One region of the Alcanivorax borkumensis SK2 genome, then DNA from elsewhere that is predicted to be linked to it. Evidence: predicted binding sites of a transcription regulator. Region 1 holds the regulator's gene; the other holds the start of a gene.
What was found. The regulator sigma-54, encoded in region 1, starts transcription at its own class of promoters, with help from an activator protein. The targets are predictions, from matches to a motif close to TGGCACNNNNNTTGCTNT.
Positions count from the first base shown of each region.

Region 1 (9,333 bases):
TTCGCCCCAACGGAAACCAATGGAGCCTCGCGGAACCGCTGGGGCATCTCGGGCAGGGTCCCACACCACGGTTTTCCATTCCGGGTTGTTGTCCTGTCCGAGGGATGCGTCGAAATCACTGGCGCGGAGTTGACGACCGGGAACGTAGCTGCCGTCGTCACGGGGTTCCAGTTCCACCAGGAAGGGCATGTCGGTGTAGCGCCGTACATAGTCGGTGAAATATTCACTGGGATTGTTGAGATGGAATTCCTTGAGGATGACATGCCCCATCGCTAACCCCAGGGCGGCATCTGTGCCCTGCTTGGCGCTCAGCCATTCGTCACACAATTTGGAAACTTCGGCATAGTCGGGCGTGATGGCCACGGTCTTGGTGCCTTTGTAGCGTACTTCGGTGAAGAAGTGAGCATCCGGGGTCCGGGTTTGAGGTACGTTGGAGCCCCAGGCAATGATATAGCCACTGTTGTACCAGTCGGCGGATTCTGGCACATCGGTCTGTTCGCCCCAGGTTTGTGGGCTGGCGGGGGGGAGGTCGCAGTACCAGTCGTAGAAGGACAGGCAGACCCCGCCGATCAGTGACAGGTAGCGAGCCCCGGAAGCATAGGACACCATGGACATGGCTGGGATCGGAGAAAAACCGATGATCCGATCAGGTCCATATTGTTTGGCGGTATAAATGTTAGCCGCGGCAATGATACGGTTCATTTCGTCCCAGTCGCCGCGCACAAAACCGCCCATGCCGCGGGCTTGTTTGTATTGCTGCGCTTTGTCCGGGGTTTCCATGATGGAAGCCCATGCATCCACTGGATCGCAGTGTTCCTTAATGGCGTCGCGCCACAATTTCAGCAAGGTCTGTCGAATTAGGGGGTACTTTAGGCGATTGGCGCTGTATAGGTACCAAGAATAACTGGCCCCACGTGGACAGCCTCGGGGTTCATGATTAGGTAAGTCGGGGCGAGTACGGGGGTAATCCGTCTGCTGAGTTTCCCAGGTCACCAGGCCGTTTTTGACGTAGATTTTCCAGCTGCAGGATCCGGTACAGTTCACTCCATGGGTAGAGCGCACGATTTTGTCGTGCTGCCAGCGGCTTCGATAGCCGTCTTCCCAATGCCGGTCCTCGTCACGGGTCTCCCCGTGTTTGTCTGAAAAGTCGGTTGGTTTTTTTCCCAAGTACTTCAGACGATCGAGAAAGTGGCTCATGGATGTCTCCCTATGGATGTTGAATATCAGGCGCTCAACACGGAATCTCAGCCTTCTTGCGTGTGTAGTAGAACCAAGTAATACCCAGGCACAACACGTAAAAGAGAATGAAACCGTACAGCGCCACATTGGCATTACCGCTTAGACTCAGTGATGTGCCGAACGCCTTGGGGATGAAGAAGGCCCCGTAGGCGGCGATAGCCGAGGTGAAGCCTACGGTGGCCGCTGATTCACGCTCGATTTGAATACGCTGCTGGTCTTGCGGTAGCGAAGGCATGATGCGCGGGATCGAGGTGGAGAAAATGGTGGGGATCATTTGGAACGTGCTGGAGTTGCCTACCCCGGAAACGAAGAACAGCCACAGGAACATGAAAAAGAAACCCTGAAAACTTTCTTTTTGCAGGAAAAACAGCGTCCCGCTCACGCCAACGATCATGCCGATAAAGACCCATAATGTGACCTTGCCGCCGCCAAAGCGGTCGGCAACGCCGCCTGAAAACGCGCGGCTAAGGGCGCCAACCAGTGGGCCAAGAAAGGCATACTTGAGAGCATCGACTTCTGGGAACAGGTTGGCGCTGAGTAACGGGAAGCCGGCGGAAAAGCCGATAAAACTGCCAAACGTTCCGGTGTAGAGCACGCACATTAGCCAATTGTGCTTACGCTGGAAAATGGTGGCTTGGTCTTTAAACGAAGATTGCGCACTGGCGATATCGTTCATTCCAAACCAGGCGGCAATGGTTGCCAAGACAATGAAGGGGACCCAGACAAAGGCGGCGTTCTGCAACCATATGGCGTCGTTGCTAGCGGTAATTTGTGGGCCACCTGCCACGAAGCTGAATACCCCGGTGGTGATGATCAGGGGCACCACAAATTGCATCAGGCTGACCCCCAAGTTTCCTAGCCCAGCATTAAGGCCCATGGCCTTGCCTTTCTCATGCTTGGGATAGAAGAAAGAAATGTTGGCCATGCTGGAAGCAAAGTTGCCGCCACCAAAACCGCATAGCAGAGCCAGGATCAGCATGACCAGGTAAGAGGTGTTTGGGTTTTGCACTGCCACACCAATCCACAATGCCGGCAGCAGTAGTGACGCGGTGGAAAGAGCGGTCCAGCGCCGCCCGCCAAATATTGGCACCATAAAGCTGTAGAAGATTCGCAGAGTCGCCCCGGATAACCCGGGCAGAGCAGCGAGCCAGAACAGTTGGTTGGGGCTGTAGTCAAAGCCCACGCTGGGTAATTTGGCAACGACCACAGACCACACCATCCACACTGAAAATGCCAGTATCAGGCAAGGAATGGATATCCATAGGTTGCGCTGAGCAATACGCTTGCCTTGTTCTTCCCAGAAGGCGGGTTCTTCCGGACGCCAGTCATCCAGTACGAATGCTTTTGGGGTAGAGAGCTCGGGCAGGTCGCGGCTTTGTATATCTTCGCCCAGTTCTATTCTGTTGGCGCGCAGAATGGAGTAATGCATCCACAGTAGCGCAAAGGCCGAGACTAGGAACAGCAGCATGAAGCTGCTTTGCCAGATGCCAATGACATCGTTGAGCATGCCGAAGGTGAGGGGCAGCAGGAAGCCGCCGAGCCCGCCGACCATGCCCACCAGGCCGCCCACGGTACCCACATTGTTGGGGTAGTAGGCCGGGATGTGTTTGAACACTGCCGCTTTACCCAGGGACATGAAAAAGCCCAATACCATAGTTAGGGGAATAAAGCCGATCAGTCCCATGGCCATGGAGAAGCGTAATTTTCCGTTGACGCCATCAATGACGTAGTCGGTGGGTGGGTAGCTGAGCAGGAAGCAGCACAGCACTGACACGACTAGGGTCCAGTACATCACTTTTCGGGCCCCGTAGCGGTCGGACAGCCAGCCTCCGAGAATCCGGAATAGTGAGGCGGGAATGGTGTACAGGGCGGCCACAACACCTGCGACAGTAATGCTCAAGCCGTAGACTTCCACCAGATAGTGAGGCAGCCACAGCGCTAGAGCGACGAAACCACCAAACACAAAGAAGTAATAGAGGGAAAAGCGCCATACTCGTAGTTCGCCAAGCGGAGCAAATTGCTCTTTAAGAGAGACCGGGTTGGCAGCACGCTGCTGGCTTAGGGGGTCAGTGCGGGCGAACAGCAGAAAAAATATCCCGCTGGCGGCGATAACTACCGCGTAAAGCTGGGCGGTACCGGTCCAGCCCAAGGCCAGTAGCAGGGAGGGCGCGCACAGGCTAGTGATTGCCGAGCCCACATTGCCGGCCCCGAAGATGCCCAGCGCGGTACCTTGTTTCTCGGGGGGATACCAGGCGGAAGTGTAAGCCACCCCAACAATAAAGGAGCCACCGGCTAGGCCAACGCCCAGCGCACCGAGCAGTAGTAACCAGTAGGTGTTGGCCAGAGACAGCAGGAAGACAAAGACGCCAGTGAGCAGCATCAGCAGACTGAACACCTTGCGGCCGCCAAAACGATCGGTTAGGTAACCAAGAAATAATCGGCTGATGGAGCCGGTAAGCACTGGGGTTGCCATGAGCAGGCCCAGCTGGGTATCGGTGAGGTTCAGTTCATCCTTAATCTGTAACCCGAGTATGGACAGCATTGTCCATACTGCAAAACAGAGGGTGAACGCAAAGGTCGAGAAGACTAGCGCGCGGCGTTGCTCCGCACGTGCCATTCCTTCTGCAACCATAGGACCTCCCTGCCTCATGGTTGTATGACGGGGGCGGCTTGTTAACAAGCCTGTTTAGGATAGTTACAGCTGCAAAGGCGGGAGCGCAATAAGTGATCGATATAAACCCTGTATACGATACAAAACCTTGATCTGCGTCTATTCTCCTTCGTCAAAACGGCGAGAGAACAAGTCTTTCAGTTCGTCCATAGCCTGTTGTTCATCATCGCCCTCCACTCGAAAGGTGATGCGGCTTCCCTTGGCCGCCCCGAGCATGAGCAAGCCCATGATGCTTTTCGCGTCGATGGTCTGCGTTTTGTGCAGTACTAGGATGCTGCTGTTGTAGCGTGATGCCACGCTGACTACTTTGGCGGCAGCGCGGGCATGCAGGCCGAGTTTGTTGATTACATCGAGTTGTTTTTCAATCATCGGTCATCTTGTGGTCGGAGGAGGTGGCTGCTTGCTGGGTTAGAGTTCCCTATGGCGGACCTGAAGGACAATGCCTTCTGCGCGCAGATTTTTTGCCAGCTGTTCGGTGATGAAGACGGAGCGATGGCGGCCGCCGGTGCAACCGATCGCCACGGTGACATAGCTGCGGTCGCTGTTGGCAAAGGCCGGTAGCCAGCGCACAACGAAATCGCCAATATCTTTGAGCATGTCGTGACTGGCCTGGTGCTGGCTAAGAAACTCGATAATGCAGTCATCCTTGCCGGTGAAAGGACGCAGGTCTGCATGCCAGTGAGGATTGGGCAGCACTCGCACATCGAACACAAGGTCGGCATCGGTGGGCAGGCCATTCTTGAAGCCAAAGGATTCCAGTTGCAATGACAGTGTGGCTTCACGGCGAGCTACCCGTTCACGCATGAGATTGCGCAGGGTGTGGACGTCATGGTTGCTGCTGTCGATGACTAGGTCGGCACGTTGGCGGATGTTGGCCAGTAGCTCACGTTCATGGCCGATGGCGTCGGCCAGAGAGCGTTGATCGGTGCCCAGTGGGTGGCGGCGACGGGTAGCGCTGAAGCGAGTAAGAAGAGTGTGATCATCCGCATCTAAGTAGATGATTTCGCTGCGAACCTGCTGTTCATTAAGTGCGTGAAGAATGTTGTCGAAGGCCAGTAACTGGGCGGGGAGGTTGCGAGCATCAATACCAACGGCGACCCGCTCAATTGGGGGGTCGCCTTCACTGAGTTGTTTTGCCAGGGTGGGTAGCATGCCGACTGGCAAGTTGTCGACGCAGTAAAAGCCTTGATCTTCCAGTGCCTGCAGCGCGGTGGTTTTCCCTGAACCGGAGCGCCCACTGATAATGGTGAGTTTCATGGTTGCACCGCTCGCGGGTGGCTCGCAGTATATTGGAACGCAAGACCGATAGGTGAGGACGTGTTTTGGATGCGCGGCATAATGCGCGAGAGCCTGCTGTGTTGCTTCATGATGCCAATCGTAACTCTGCCTCAGATTCTATCGCCGCCTGGTAGAGCTGCTGGTTGTCAATGCTGCGTCGCAGTTCTGTACGGTAAGTCTCGTCGTTGAACAGGGAGGCCAGATGGCTGAGGGTTTTGAGATGTTGTTCCGGGTTGTCCTGGGGGACGAGTAATACAAACACCAAATCCACAGGCTGACCGTCAACGGCGTCGAAATCAATGGGGGTTTCTAGTTTTAACAACAGGCCTACAGCCTGTTGGCAATGTCCTAGTCGACAATGAGGAATGGCAATGCCTTCGCCAATGCCCGTGGAGCCCAGTTTTTCCCGGGCGACCAGAGCGTCGAAGACTTCCTGCTCATTAAGGCTGCCACAGCTGGCAGCTGCCAGCTGTGCAACCTGGTCAAGCAGTTGTTTCTTGCTGCTGGCCTGCACGCCGTGATGGGTGCGGGCCAGAGTCAGTAGTTCGCGAACTCGCATAATTGTCGCTTTGGGTTAGTGACCGTGCTTGTGGCTGACGGCTTTTTCTTTGTGTTTAAGAATCTGACGATCCAATTTGTCCGTCAGTTTATCGATCGCAGCATACATGTCATCTGCCTCAGCGGTGGCAAAGACATCGGCCCCGGAAATATGAATTGTGGACTCGGCTTTGTGGCTTTTGGGTTCCGGGGAAAGAATCACCTGGATGCTGGTAATTTGGTCGAAATGGCGCTCAAGGCGGGAAAATTTATCTCCCACATAAGTGCGCAAGGCATCGGTAATTTCCAGGTGATGACCGCTGATATTAATTTGCATGGCTGGCTCCTTTACCTGTTTGAGAAACCCGGGATAAAGACCTTGTTTATTCAGCCTTTCAGGCTGGCCTCGCAAGGTTTTCCCCGCGTTCCTGGGTCCGTTCTGGCGCTCTACACTAAACGTTTACGGGCGCTAGAAGACGGTATTCTCATCGCTTCTCTGTATTTGGCGACGGTCCGGCGCGCTACATTGATTCCCTGCTCATTGAGCAAGCTCGCCAGCTTGTTATCACTGAGTGGCTTGCGGGGATTCTCTGCAGCGACCAGTTTCTTAATAATGGCACGAATAGCAGTGGAGGAACACTCACCGCCGCCGTCGGTTCCCACATGACTGGAAAAGAAATATTTCAGCTCAAAGACGCCGCGTGGTGTCATCATGTATTTCTGATTGGTGACCCGGCTGATGGTTGACTCATGCATTTCAACAGCATCGGCAATATCCGCCAAAACCAGGGGTTTCATGGCTTCATCGCCATAATCGAAGAACCCTTGTTGCACGTCCACGATGCGGGTGGCCACCTTGAGCAAAGTGTCGTGGCGGCTTTGCAGGCTCTTGATGAACCATTTCGCTTCTTGAACGCAATTGCGCAAATATTGCCCGTCTTCACCGCTGGTGGTACGGGCAATGCTCGCGTATTGCTGTTGCAGGTTGACCCGCGGAAGGACGTCGTCGTTTAGGCTCACCTGCCAGCGACCTTGATGTTGGCGGACGATCACGTCAGGAACGGCGTAGTCCACTTGAGGTTCGCCAATTTGCTCACCGGGGGCTGGGTCCAGGGTGCGCAGTAGGGATAAAGCCTCTAGAAGGACCTCTTCAGAGAGTTGAAGGGTGCGGCGCAGTGCGGTGTAATCGTGCTTTTCTAGTAGGTTCAGATGTTCCAGTAGGGCAGAGGCTTCGTCGCGCAATGGGGTGTCCGCTGGCAGTTGGCGCAGCTGGACGCCGAGGCAGTCAGCTAGGTTGACGCTGGCGACGCCCACCGGGTCGAACTGTTGCAACCGGTGCTGCACGGCAAGCACTTCATCGTGCTCCAGTTCGTCTCCTTCGGTGAGTAGGTCTGGCTGGGCATTCACCATGTCGACGATATCGCTTAGGGGGGCAGTGATGTAACCACGGTCGTCCAGGGACTCGATAATCGTTATGGCGATTATCCGGTCTACATCGCTCATGGGGGTGAGGTTTAGCTGCCAGAGCAAGTGGTCCTGTAAGTTGCCGGAAACGGCGTGTCGTTGCTGCCATTCGTCGGCATCGTCGGGGAGTGCGGCGCTGTTGCTGGTGCTCTGGCCGGAATAGACGTCATCCCATTCGGTTTCCACCTCGGGCTCGTCTTGTATCAGTTCTTCTAGGGCGTTATCACGGTCGGTGTCGAGCTCTTCATCCTGACGTTCTTCGTCATGCTCGGGGAGGGCATCGTCACCGAAATCGTCTGCCAATTCCAGCAGGGGGTTGCTCTCTACTGCTTGCTGGATTTCCTGGCGCAGGTCTAAAGTGGATAGCTGCAAGAGGCGAATGGCCTGCTGCAGCTGCGGTGTCATGGTGAGCTGCTGGCCAATTTGTAATTGTAGTGTGGGCTTCATACTGCTCAGTATTCTGCTAGTCCCCAAAAAACCCAGGATAGCAGTCTATCTACACGCTAAGCAATATTTGTGCCAGGTGAAACTGTGTGCTAGGGATGACCGCAAGTCACAATAGAAGAGAGGATTTGCGGCGGACCTTATAGTCTGAAATCGGCGCCCAGATAGACGTCTCGCACTTGTTGGTTGGCAAGGATAATATCCGCGTCACCGGAGGCGATGATGTGGCCAGCGCTGACGATATAAGCGGTGTCACAGATATCCAGGGTCTCGCGTACATTGTGGTCGGTGATTAAGACGCCGATGCCGCGTTCTTTGAGGTGGCGAATGATGCCTTTGATGTCGTTAACCGAGATGGGGTCAACGCCAGCAAAAGGTTCGTCCAGCAGAATGAAGTCAGGGTCTGTGGCCAAGCCTCGGGCGATTTCCGCGCGGCGGCGCTCGCCGCCGGACAGGCTCATCCCCAGCGAATCGCGGATGTGCCCGATGTGGAATTCCTTGAGCAGGCCTTCCATGCGCTCGTGGCGTTCTGCTTTGCTAAGCTCCTTGCGGGTTTCTAGGATGGCCATGATGTTCTCTTCCACCGTTAGACGGCGAAAGATACTGGCTTCTTGAGGCAGGTAGCCAATCCCCCGCTGGGCGCGACCGTGCATAGGCAGGTGGGTAATGTCCGTGTCGTTGATTTCAATGCGACCGGCATCGGCCTCCACTAGCCCAACAATCATGTAGAAGCAGGTGGTTTTGCCGGCCCCATTGGGCCCCAGTAGCCCGACAATTTGGCCGGCTTCTACATCCAGGGAAACGTCTTCGATAACCCGGCGACCCTTGTAGCTTTTTGCTAGGTGATGGGCGCGTAAATGGCTCATGGTGTGTTGGGCTCCGCCTTAGGTGATGCGCTGTCGCTGCCTTCACTTTGGGTGTCGTTTGGGTTGCTGTTATTCGCTTCAATATTCGCGTCGACAGGGGCATTGGTTGTCTGGTTTTCGGCGGGGATTACCAGCCGCACCCGTTGGTCACCTTCACTGCTGGCGTCCACTCGCTTGGAGTCTAGGCTGTATTCTACCTTGGCGCCCTCGAAAGTGTTGCCCTGGTGTTCGATGTAGGCATCGCCGGTCAGGACCAAGGTGCGAGCTTTAATATTGTAAACCAGATTTTCAGCGTGGGCGTTAAGGCCTTCACCCTCTTCCATGCGCACCGGGGTGCCGGTAGCTTCCACCCGAACCAGCTCGCTATTTTGGGTGAACATGCGCATTTCATCGGCAAACAGTTTGCGCTTGCCTTGAATCAGTTCCACGTTGCCGCTGTACACGCCGCTGCCGGCACTCTGCTCGAAACGACCGTTGTCTGCCGTGACCTGGATCGTGCCTTCCATGGGGGCGGCCTGAACGCCCAAGGGGAAAGCTATAAGCAATGCCAGTACGGCGAGATTGCAGGTGCTATGAAGCCGGTGCTTCAAATTCACTCTTTACTCCTTGTTTTAGTTCCAGAACGCCCTTGTTGAGATCTGCTTCCAGGGCGCCAGCACGGGTCTGGCCGGAGTCAAACCGCATTTCTACGTCGCCGGGGGTGGTGGCGATGTTAGTGTCGCTGTTGAAATGCAGTTCTTCTGTATTCACGGTCATTTTCTGGATCGGATTATTCACATTGACCTTGCCAAGAAAAGAGATCAGGTCGCCGTCTTCTTGCACGATGCCTTGCTC
Region 1 covers NC_008260.1:604,684-614,016, forward strand. The annotation lists gene ABO_RS02835 (nitrate reductase subunit alpha) at 1-1,197, opposite strand, end outside; gene ABO_RS02840 (nitrate/nitrite transporter) at 1,232-3,871, opposite strand; gene ABO_RS02845 (HPr family phosphocarrier protein) at 4,010-4,279, opposite strand; gene rapZ (RNase adapter RapZ) at 4,319-5,167, opposite strand; gene ptsN (PTS IIA-like nitrogen regulatory protein PtsN) at 5,274-5,747, opposite strand; gene hpf (ribosome hibernation-promoting factor, HPF/YfiA family) at 5,763-6,062, opposite strand; gene ABO_RS02865 (RNA polymerase factor sigma-54) at 6,173-7,636, opposite strand; gene lptB (LPS export ABC transporter ATP-binding protein) at 7,774-8,499, opposite strand; gene lptA (lipopolysaccharide transport periplasmic protein LptA) at 8,496-9,095, opposite strand; gene lptC (LPS export ABC transporter periplasmic protein LptC) at 9,070-9,333, opposite strand, start outside.

Region 2 (9,333 bases), 650 kb from region 1:
CAGTACAGCCCGATGAGCGTTGCTGAAATGGGTGTTGTGCTGTACGCCGCTAACGAAGGTTACCTAAAAGGTATGGAAGTCGAAAAAATCGGCGCCTTTGAAGCTGCACTGCTGGACTACATGAACAGCGAAAAGAAAGCGTTGATGGATAAAATCAACGAGAAGGGTGACTACAACGGCGAGATCGAAGCTGAGATTAAAGAATCTCTCGATCAGTTCAAAGCTACCCAGACCTGGTAATTCGCTGATAAAGGAACGTTCCTATGGCCAGCGGTAAAGAGATCAAAGGCAAAATTGCCAGCGTCCAGAGCACGAAGAAAATTACTCGTGCAATGGAAATGGTAGCAGCCTCCAAGATGCGTAAGGCGCAAGAGCGTATGACGGCCAGTAAGCCGTACGCCAGCCGTATGCGTCAGGTGGTTGCTCACCTGGCTAACGCCGATCTGGAATACCGGCACGTTTACCTGCAAGAGCGGGAAGTTAAAAACGTTGGCTACATCGTAGTGAGCTCCGATCGGGGCCTCTGCGGTGGCCTCAACGTGAACCTGCTCAAGAACGTCGTCAAAAGCGCGAAGGCATGGGAAGAAAAGGGTGCCAAAACCAGCTACTGCGTAGTCGGTTCCAAGGGCATGTCTTTCTTCAAGAGCGTTGGCGGCAATGTGGAAGCGAATATCACAGGCTTGGGGGATACCCCGCACCTGAATGATTTAATCGGTTCCATCAAGGTGATGTTGGATGCCTACGAAAGCGGTGCAATCGACCGTTTGTACATCGTGTACAACGAATTCGTGAACACCATGACCCAGTCGCCCAAGAATATTCAGTTGCTGCCGCTGGAAGCGGGTAGTGATGAAGAGCTGAAGCGCCACTGGGACTACATTTACGAGCCAGCCCCGAAAGAGCTGCTCGACGAACTGCTGGTGCGGTTCATTGAGTCTCAGGTGTATCAGGGTGTGGTTGAAAACAATGCCTGTGAGCAGGCAGCACGTATGATTGCCATGAAGGCTGCCAGTGATAACGCTGGTGACATCATTCGTGATCTGCAATTGGTGTACAACAAGGCACGCCAGGCTGCTATTACGCAGGAAATCTCCGAAATCGTTGGTGGTGCTGCTGCGGTTTAATCGTCAAGCAGATTAACGTGGCAAAAACGCAAGTTAAGAGGATGCAAGCATGAGTAGCGGTCGTATTGTTCAGATCATCGGTGCCGTGATCGACGTGGAATTTCCACGCGAAGCCGTACCGAAGGTATATGACGCCCTCTCCGTGGACGGTACTGAAACTACCCTGGAAGTTCAGCAGCAGCTGGGCGACGGTGTAGTGCGGACTATTGCCATGGGCTCCACCGAAGGTCTGAAGCGCGGCCTTGGCGTGACTGATAACGGTGAACCGATTCAGGTTCCTGTGGGCACCAAAACCTTGGGCCGTATCATGGACGTGCTGGGTCGCCCGATTGATGAAGCGGGCCCCATCGGTGAAGAAGAGCGTATGCCGATTCACCGTGCAGCGCCTACTTATGCGGATCAGGCAGCCACTAACGAACTGCTGGAAACCGGCATCAAGGTAATCGACCTGGTTTGTCCTTTCGCCAAAGGCGGTAAGGTTGGTCTGTTCGGTGGTGCGGGTGTTGGTAAAACCGTAAACATGATGGAGCTGATCCGGAACATCGCGATTGAGCACTCCGGTTTCTCCGTGTTTGCTGGTGTGGGTGAGCGTACTCGTGAGGGTAACGACTTCTACCATGAAATGAAGGACTCCAACGTACTGGATAAAGTATCGCTGGTGTACGGTCAGATGAATGAGCCGCCTGGTAACCGTCTGCGTGTAGCGCTGACCGGTCTGACCATGGCCGAGAAGTTCCGTGACGAAGGTCGCGACGTACTGTTCTTCGTGGATAACATTTACCGTTATACGCTGGCGGGTACGGAAGTATCTGCACTGTTGGGCCGTATGCCTTCAGCGGTAGGTTACCAGCCGACTCTGGCGGAAGAGATGGGCGTTCTGCAGGAACGTATTACTTCCACCAAGACCGGTTCCATTACCTCCGTTCAGGCGGTATATGTACCTGCGGATGACTTGACTGACCCGTCTCCGGCCACCACCTTCGCGCACTTGGATTCCACTGTATCCTTGAGCCGTGATATCGCGTCTAAGGGTATCTACCCGGCGATTGACCCGCTGGATTCCACTTCGCGTCAGCTGGATCCGCTGGTTATCGGTCAAGAGCACTACGACATTGCACGTGGCGTTCAAACCGTACTGCAGCGCTTTAAAGAGCTGAAAGACATCATCGCTATTTTGGGTATGGACGAACTGTCAGAAGACGATAAACTGATTGTATCTCGTGCCCGTAAGATTGAGCGTTATTTGTCTCAGCCGTTCTTTGTGGCCGAAGTATTTACTGGTTCCCCGGGCAAGTATGTTTCCCTGAAAGACACCCTCGCGGGCTTTAAGGGCATCCTTGGCGGTGATTACGATCACATCCCGGAGCAGGACTTCTACATGAAGGGCTCTATCGACGAAGTGATTGAAGCCTACAACAAGCGTAGCAAGTAACCTGCACCTGGGAGACAAGCAAATGGCGATGACCGTGCATTGCGACATTGTAAGTGCAGAACGCCAGCTGTTCTCCGGCTTGGTTGAAATTGTGGTAGCTTCCGGTGTGGAAGGTGACCTCGGTATCATGCCCGGCCACGCCCCGCTGCTGACCCGGCTGAAGCCGGGCCCGGTACGGGTGAAGAAGCAGAATGGTGAAGAAGAAGTGTTCTACGTATCCGGTGGCTTCTTAGAAGTGCAGCCGAAGCTGGTGACCGTACTGGCAGATACGGCTGAACGCGCTGAAAATATGGACGCTGCAGAAGCTGAGCGTGCTAAAGCCCGTGCCAAAGAAGCGTTGGAAGGCAAGAGTTCCGAAATGGATTACTCCCGTGCCGCTGCAACTCTGATAGAGGCCGTTGCACAGCTGCGTGCCATTCAACAATTGAAGAATAAGCGGTAAGTATCTTTTGCAATTCTTCAACACAGGAAAGGGTAGCCAAGTGCTACCCTTTTTTGTTTCTGTCGTATAGTGAGCGCCCGGTTGGAATAGGTCCTGTGCGAATCAGAGGCGGCACAGTGGTATAACGGTACCGGCATGTAAAAGACAAGGATAGGGTATGAGTCTAGCAGTAGTGATTCTGGCGGCGGGTAAAGGGACGCGGATGAAGAGCGCTTTGCCAAAGGTGCTTCATGCAGTGGCCGGCAAGCCAATGGTGCAGCATGTGGTAGACGCGGCAGCGTCGCTGGAACCAGCCAATACCGTCATCGTATACGGCCATGGTGGCGAACAGGTGAAAGCCTCGGTCACTGGTGAGCAAGTGGCTTGGGCAGAGCAAGCTGAACAGCTCGGTACTGGCCATGCGGTTGCGCAAGCCATGCCTTATGTAAAAGAAGACATGGTATTGGTGTTGTACGGTGATGTACCGCTGATTCGCCCGGAAACACTAAAAGACTTTGTCGCCACGGTGGACGATAGCACCCTGGCGCTGATGACCCTAACCTTGGATGACCCGAACGGTTACGGCCGTATCGTTCGTGATGGTCAGAACAACGTGCAGCGCATCGTTGAGCAGAAAGACGCCAGCGAAGCTGAGCTGAGTATTCAGGAAATCAACACGGGCATTCTTGCCTGTTCACGGCGATTCCTAGAAGAAAGCTTGCCCAAGCTTTCCAGTAATAATGCCCAGGGCGAATATTACCTTACTGACCTGATCGCAATGGCGTCACAGTCGGGCTTGAATGTGCAAACCCTGCAACCCAACGAAGGCTGGGAAGTGGACGGGGTGAATGACAGAGTGCAATTGGCAAGGCTAGAGCGCATTTACCAGCAGGCTCAGGCTGAAACCTTGATGCGTGACGGGGTAACATTGCTGGACCCTTCTCGTCTGGATATTCGCGGCAGAGTACAGATCGCCAGTGATGTAATCATTGATGTGAATGTCATTTTAGAGGGAGATGTCACCATCGAAGAAGGTGTGGTGATCGGTCCTAACTGTATTCTGCGAGACGCCAACATCGGCGCCGGCACCGTCATAGAAGCGAACACACTCATTGACGGTGCTATTGTGGGTGAACACTGTCAGCTAGGCCCCTATGCCCGCTTGCGCCCTGGAACAGAACTGGCCGACAAAGCGAAGATAGGCAACTTTGTTGAAACCAAAAAGTCCTACATTGGCGAGGGTTCCAAGGTAAACCACCTGACCTATATCGGCGATAGCAAGATAGGTAAAGGCGTCAACGTGGGTGCCGGCACTATTACGTGTAACTATGATGGCGCCAACAAATTTCAGACCGTGCTGAAAGACGGAGCGTTCATTGGCTCCAATTCCTCTCTAGTTGCTCCAGTCACCATTGGCGTAAATGCCACTGTAGGTGCGGGCAGCACTATTACAAAGGATGTGGGCGACAACGGCCTAGCGGTTGCTCGAACGCAACAGCGCAACGTGGCTAATTGGCAGCGCCCCAAGAAAGGGTAAGGAAGAGCATTTATGTGCGGAATTGTTGGGGCCATTGGCCAGCGGAATGTGACCAATATTTTGATCACTGGTCTCAAGCGACTTGAGTACCGGGGTTACGACAGTGCGGGAGTCGCGCTGCTCAACGATAAGGGCATCAGTCGTGTCCGTCGTCAGGGAAAAGTGGCCGGGTTGGAAGAGGCAGTCCTGGAAGCACAAACCCAGGGTTTCACCGGCATTGCCCACACTCGCTGGGCTACCCACGGCAAGCCTTCGGAGCCTAATTCGCACCCGCATATGTCCGGTGATGATTTGGCCCTGGTGCATAACGGTATCATCGAAAATTTTCAGGCACTCAAAGACGAGCTTGAAGCCAGCGGTTATACGTTCAACTCCCAAACCGATACGGAAGTGATTGTGCATCTGGTGCATCAGGCGCTGGATAACGGGTTGAATCTTTTCGACGCCGTGCAAGCGGTCACAAAGAAACTCGATGGTGCCTACGCACTGGGTGTTATTCATGCTTCTGAGCCGCACAAGTTGGTTACCGTGCGCTCTGGTAGCCCGCTGGTCATCGGCCTGGGGATTGATGAAAACTATATCGCCTCCGACCAACTGGCCTTGTTGCCAGTAACCAACCGGTTCATCTTTTTGGAAGAGGGTGACCAGGCAGAAATTACAACCAATAGCGTGCGTATAGTGGATGCAGCAGGTGAGCCGGTAACACGCGAAGCTCACGAGTTTGATGGCACCCATGAAGATGCGGAAAAGGGCGAATACCGCCACTATATGCAGAAGGAAATTTTCGAGCAGCCCGCAGCTATTCAGAAAACCTTGGAAGATCGCATTGATAGCCCGGCTACCCTGATTGAGTCTTTCGGTGAAAAAGCGCCTGCTATTTTCGATAAGGTTAAAACCGTTCAAATCGTCGCCTGCGGTACTAGCTATCACGCAGGTATGGTGGCCCGTTATTGGTTAGAGGACATTGCCGGTATTCCTTGCCAGGTCGAAGTAGCCAGTGAGTTCCGCTACCGCAAGCACGTGGTGCCAGAAGGCACTCTCTTTGTCACCATTTCCCAAAGCGGTGAAACCGCCGATACCTTGGCAGCGCTGCGTGATACTCAGTCACCCAATTATGTGGGTCGCCTGGCTGTGTGTAACGTGGACAGCTCATCGTTGGTGCGTGAATCAGAACTGGTTTTTCTCACCAAAGCCGGTCCGGAAATCGGGGTAGCTTCCACCAAGGCCTTCACTACTCAACTGGTTGGGTTGTTGATGCTCGTGTTAGCGCTGGGCCGCCAAAAAGGCCTGGCCGACAGCGAGATCGAAAAAATTCTGGAAGAACTGCGTCAGCTGCCCAATTTGATCGAGCAGGCGGCGGCGTTAGACAAGCCCATCGAAAAACTTTCAGAGGCGTTTGTGGAAAAACACCACGCCCTGTTTTTGGGGCGTGGCGTGCAATTTCCGGTGGCTTTGGAAGGAGCCCTTAAGCTCAAGGAAATTTCCTATATCCACGCCGAAGCCTACGCAGCGGGAGAGCTTAAACACGGCCCGTTGGCCTTGGTGGACAGCGAAATGCCGGTGGTGTCGGTGGCCCCCAATGATGAATTGTTGGAAAAGCTGAAATCCAATCTGCAAGAAGTCCGTGCCCGTGGCGGTGAGCTTTATGTGTTTGCTGATAAGAATGCTCACGTAAAAGAAGGGGAAGGGATTCATGTGTTAAACATGCCCTCAGTGCCCGACACTGTAGCCCCGATCGTTTATACCATACCGCTGCAGCTGCTTAGCTACCATGTGGCGGTGCTGCGCGGCACCGATGTGGATCAGCCTCGTAACCTAGCCAAGTCGGTAACGGTGGAATAGCCGCCACCCGCAAGGCAATACAAAAAAAGCCCGGCGATCGCCGGGCTTTTTTTGTTGCCGCTTTCTCTCCAGTGCCATTGCATACCACCACGGGCACGGGGTGGCGTATAAGAATCAATACCATGGATCGCGCTAACGCTCTTACGGTGATGGCCCCTCTACAAGTCTCAGCCCTTATAAGTGATAAGCCGCCCTCTATTTTAGCAGGTGGCACAAAAGCTGCATAAATTTGGTGCATGATAAAGAGCAGGCAAAGGGGCCAGGCCAGTGAGCGTAGAGAAACCGGTAGCAGCGGGCCGGCAGAACAGTAAGGCCACAGGCAGGCATAAGGGATGGCAAGCAAAACTGCATATGCAGCTTGAGTGCGCCATAACTGGGCGCGGCATGAAAACCGTCATGGCCGAATTGCACCATTATGGACCGTTGCGCGTTCAGCGCCCTTTCTACCCAGAGCAGGACACCGCACACATCTATTTACTGCACCCACCAGGGGGGGTTGTGGGTGGTGATGGACTGGATATCAGCATTACCGCATCGAGCCAGGCCCATGGCTTACTCACTACCCCTGGGGCAACCAAGTTTTACCGCAGCGCTGGGCAAACCGCCCATGTGAGCCAAACGCTCACCGTTCAGGCAGGAGGGACACTGGAATGGTTTCCCCAAGAAAATATTTTCTTCCCTGGGGCACGGGTACAGATGGACACCCGGATCGATCTGCACGGGGATGCCCATTTTATGGGCTGGGAAATTTCCTGCTTGGGTCGGCCGGTTAATAGTGAAGTGTTTCACGAGGGAAAAATCGACGCCCGTTTTCGTATTAGCCGCGACCGTAAACCGCTGCTGATTGAACGCCTTAAGGTGGATCAGCCCAGCCACCTCAATGCGGCCTCTGGGCTGCGTAATTTCCCCATGCAGGCAATATTTGTAGCCACGGGGAGTAATGAGGAGTTGCTGGAGCAGGCCCGTGAATGCATTGAAAAGCAGGCCACCGACATGCCCTGCGGCCTCACCCTGATTGACGACATTCTGGTCATGCGTGTGCTCGGCACTCGCTGTGAAAAAATTCAAGCATTGATGCTTCCCGTCTGGCAATTATTGCGTCAGGCCACCCTGAATAAACCGGCGGTGATACCGCGAATCTGGAACACCTGATAACGGTGTAAGGAAAGGCAAAAAGGTAAAGCATGGAACTGACACCCAGAGAAAAAGACAAGCTGTTGATTTTTACCGCCGCGCTGCTGGCCGAACGGCGCAAGGCCCGTGGCGTTAAGCTTAACTATCCGGAATCGATCGCTTATATCACCGCCACCATTATGGAGGGTGCTCGCGACGGCAAAACGGTCGCCGAATTGATGGGCGAAGGGCGAACCTTGCTCAAGCGTCAGGATGTGATGGAAGGCGTGCCAGAAATGATCCACGAAGTGCAGGTGGAAGCGACCTTTCCCGATGGCACCAAACTGGTAACGGTTCACGACCCCATCGTTTAAGACGATCCGCTATAGGAGAAGCCAAATGATTCCAGGCGAATACGCTATTCAGAACGGCGACATCGAGATCAATCCTGGGCGGGAAACGCTCAGCGTGGAAGTGGCCAATACGGGCGACCGTCCCATTCAGGTGGGCTCCCACTACCACTTCTATGAAGCTAACAATGCCCTGCAGTTCGACCGAGAAAAAACCCGAGGCTTCCGGCTCAATATTCCGGCCGGCACCGCCGTGCGCATTGAGCCAGGGCAGAGCCGGACAGTAGAGCTGGTGGCGTATGCGGGACAAAGAAAAGTGTACGGGTTTCAGGGCAAGGTCATGGGGCCGCTTTGAGTCGCGCCTGTCTTTAGGGCCGAACTTGCCCGTGGAAATAGCGCCATGGGAAGCAGGCCGGCGCCTGTACAACACCGCATTTCGGAAAGGCTGCCGATAACCAGCCGGTAGATGCAAGAACAGGAGAATCATCGTGGCAACAATGTCCAGACAAGCCTACGCCGACATGTTCGGGCCCACCACAGGTGACCGGGTACGCCTGGCCGATACCGATCTGTGGATCCAGGTAGAAAAAGATTTCACCGTCTATGGTGACGAAGTGAAATTTGGCGGCGGCAAGGTAATTCGTGATGGCATGGGCCAATCCCAGCTGCCTTCGGCGAAGGTTATGGACCTGGTCATTACCAATGCCTTGATCCTCGACTACTGGGGGATCGTTAAAGCGGATATCGGTATTAAGAACGGGCGAATTGCGGCCATTGGCAAGGCGGGTAACCCAGATGTGCAACCGAATGTGGATATCATTGTTGGCCCCGGCACCGATGTGATTGCTGGTGAAGGCAGCATCATTACGGCGGGGGGGATTGATTCGCATATCCATTTTATCTGCCCGCAGCAGATCGACGAAGCATTAGCATCCGGGGTCACCACCATGATCGGTGGCGGCACCGGGCCCACCACCGGCACCAATGCCACCACAGTGACGCCCGGGCCCTGGAACATGGCCCGAATGTTGGAAGCGGCGGATTGCTTTCCAATGAATCTGGGGTTCCTTGGCAAAGGTAACGCCAGCTTGCCGGAATCCCTGAGCGAACAGATCAGCGCCGGCGCCATTGGCCTGAAATTGCACGAAGACTGGGGCACCACCCCCGCCTCAATCGACAACTGCCTTTCGGTTGCAGAAGAAACGGATACTCAAGTGGCGATCCACACCGACACCTTGAACGAATCCGGCTTTGTGGAAGACACCATCGCCGCGTTCAAAGATCGCACCATCCATACCTATCACACCGAGGGAGCCGGGGGCGGCCATGCGCCGGATATTATTCGCGCTGCTGGGCTTGCCAATGTGCTGCCTTCGTCCACAAACCCGACGCGACCTTACACGGTGAATACCGCCGATGAGCACCTCGATATGCTCATGGTCTGTCACCATTTGGATCCGAGTATTCCAGAAGACGTAGCGTTTGCTGAATCCCGCATTCGCCGCGAAACCATT
Region 2 covers NC_008260.1:3,076,526-3,085,858, reverse strand. The annotation lists gene atpA (F0F1 ATP synthase subunit alpha) at 1-240, shown strand, start outside; gene atpG (F0F1 ATP synthase subunit gamma) at 264-1,124, shown strand; gene atpD (F0F1 ATP synthase subunit beta) at 1,174-2,556, shown strand; gene ABO_RS13930 (F0F1 ATP synthase subunit epsilon) at 2,579-2,998, shown strand; gene glmU (bifunctional UDP-N-acetylglucosamine diphosphorylase/glucosamine-1-phosphate N-acetyltransferase GlmU) at 3,156-4,514, shown strand; gene glmS (glutamine--fructose-6-phosphate transaminase (isomerizing)) at 4,527-6,356, shown strand; gene ABO_RS13915 (urease accessory protein UreD) at 6,753-7,508, shown strand; gene ureA (urease subunit gamma) at 7,541-7,843, shown strand; gene ABO_RS13905 (urease subunit beta) at 7,869-8,174, shown strand; gene ureC (urease subunit alpha) at 8,317-9,333, shown strand, end outside.
Region 2: the regulator sigma-54 is predicted to act here: its motif matches at 6,565-6,582, upstream of ABO_RS13915 (urease accessory protein UreD).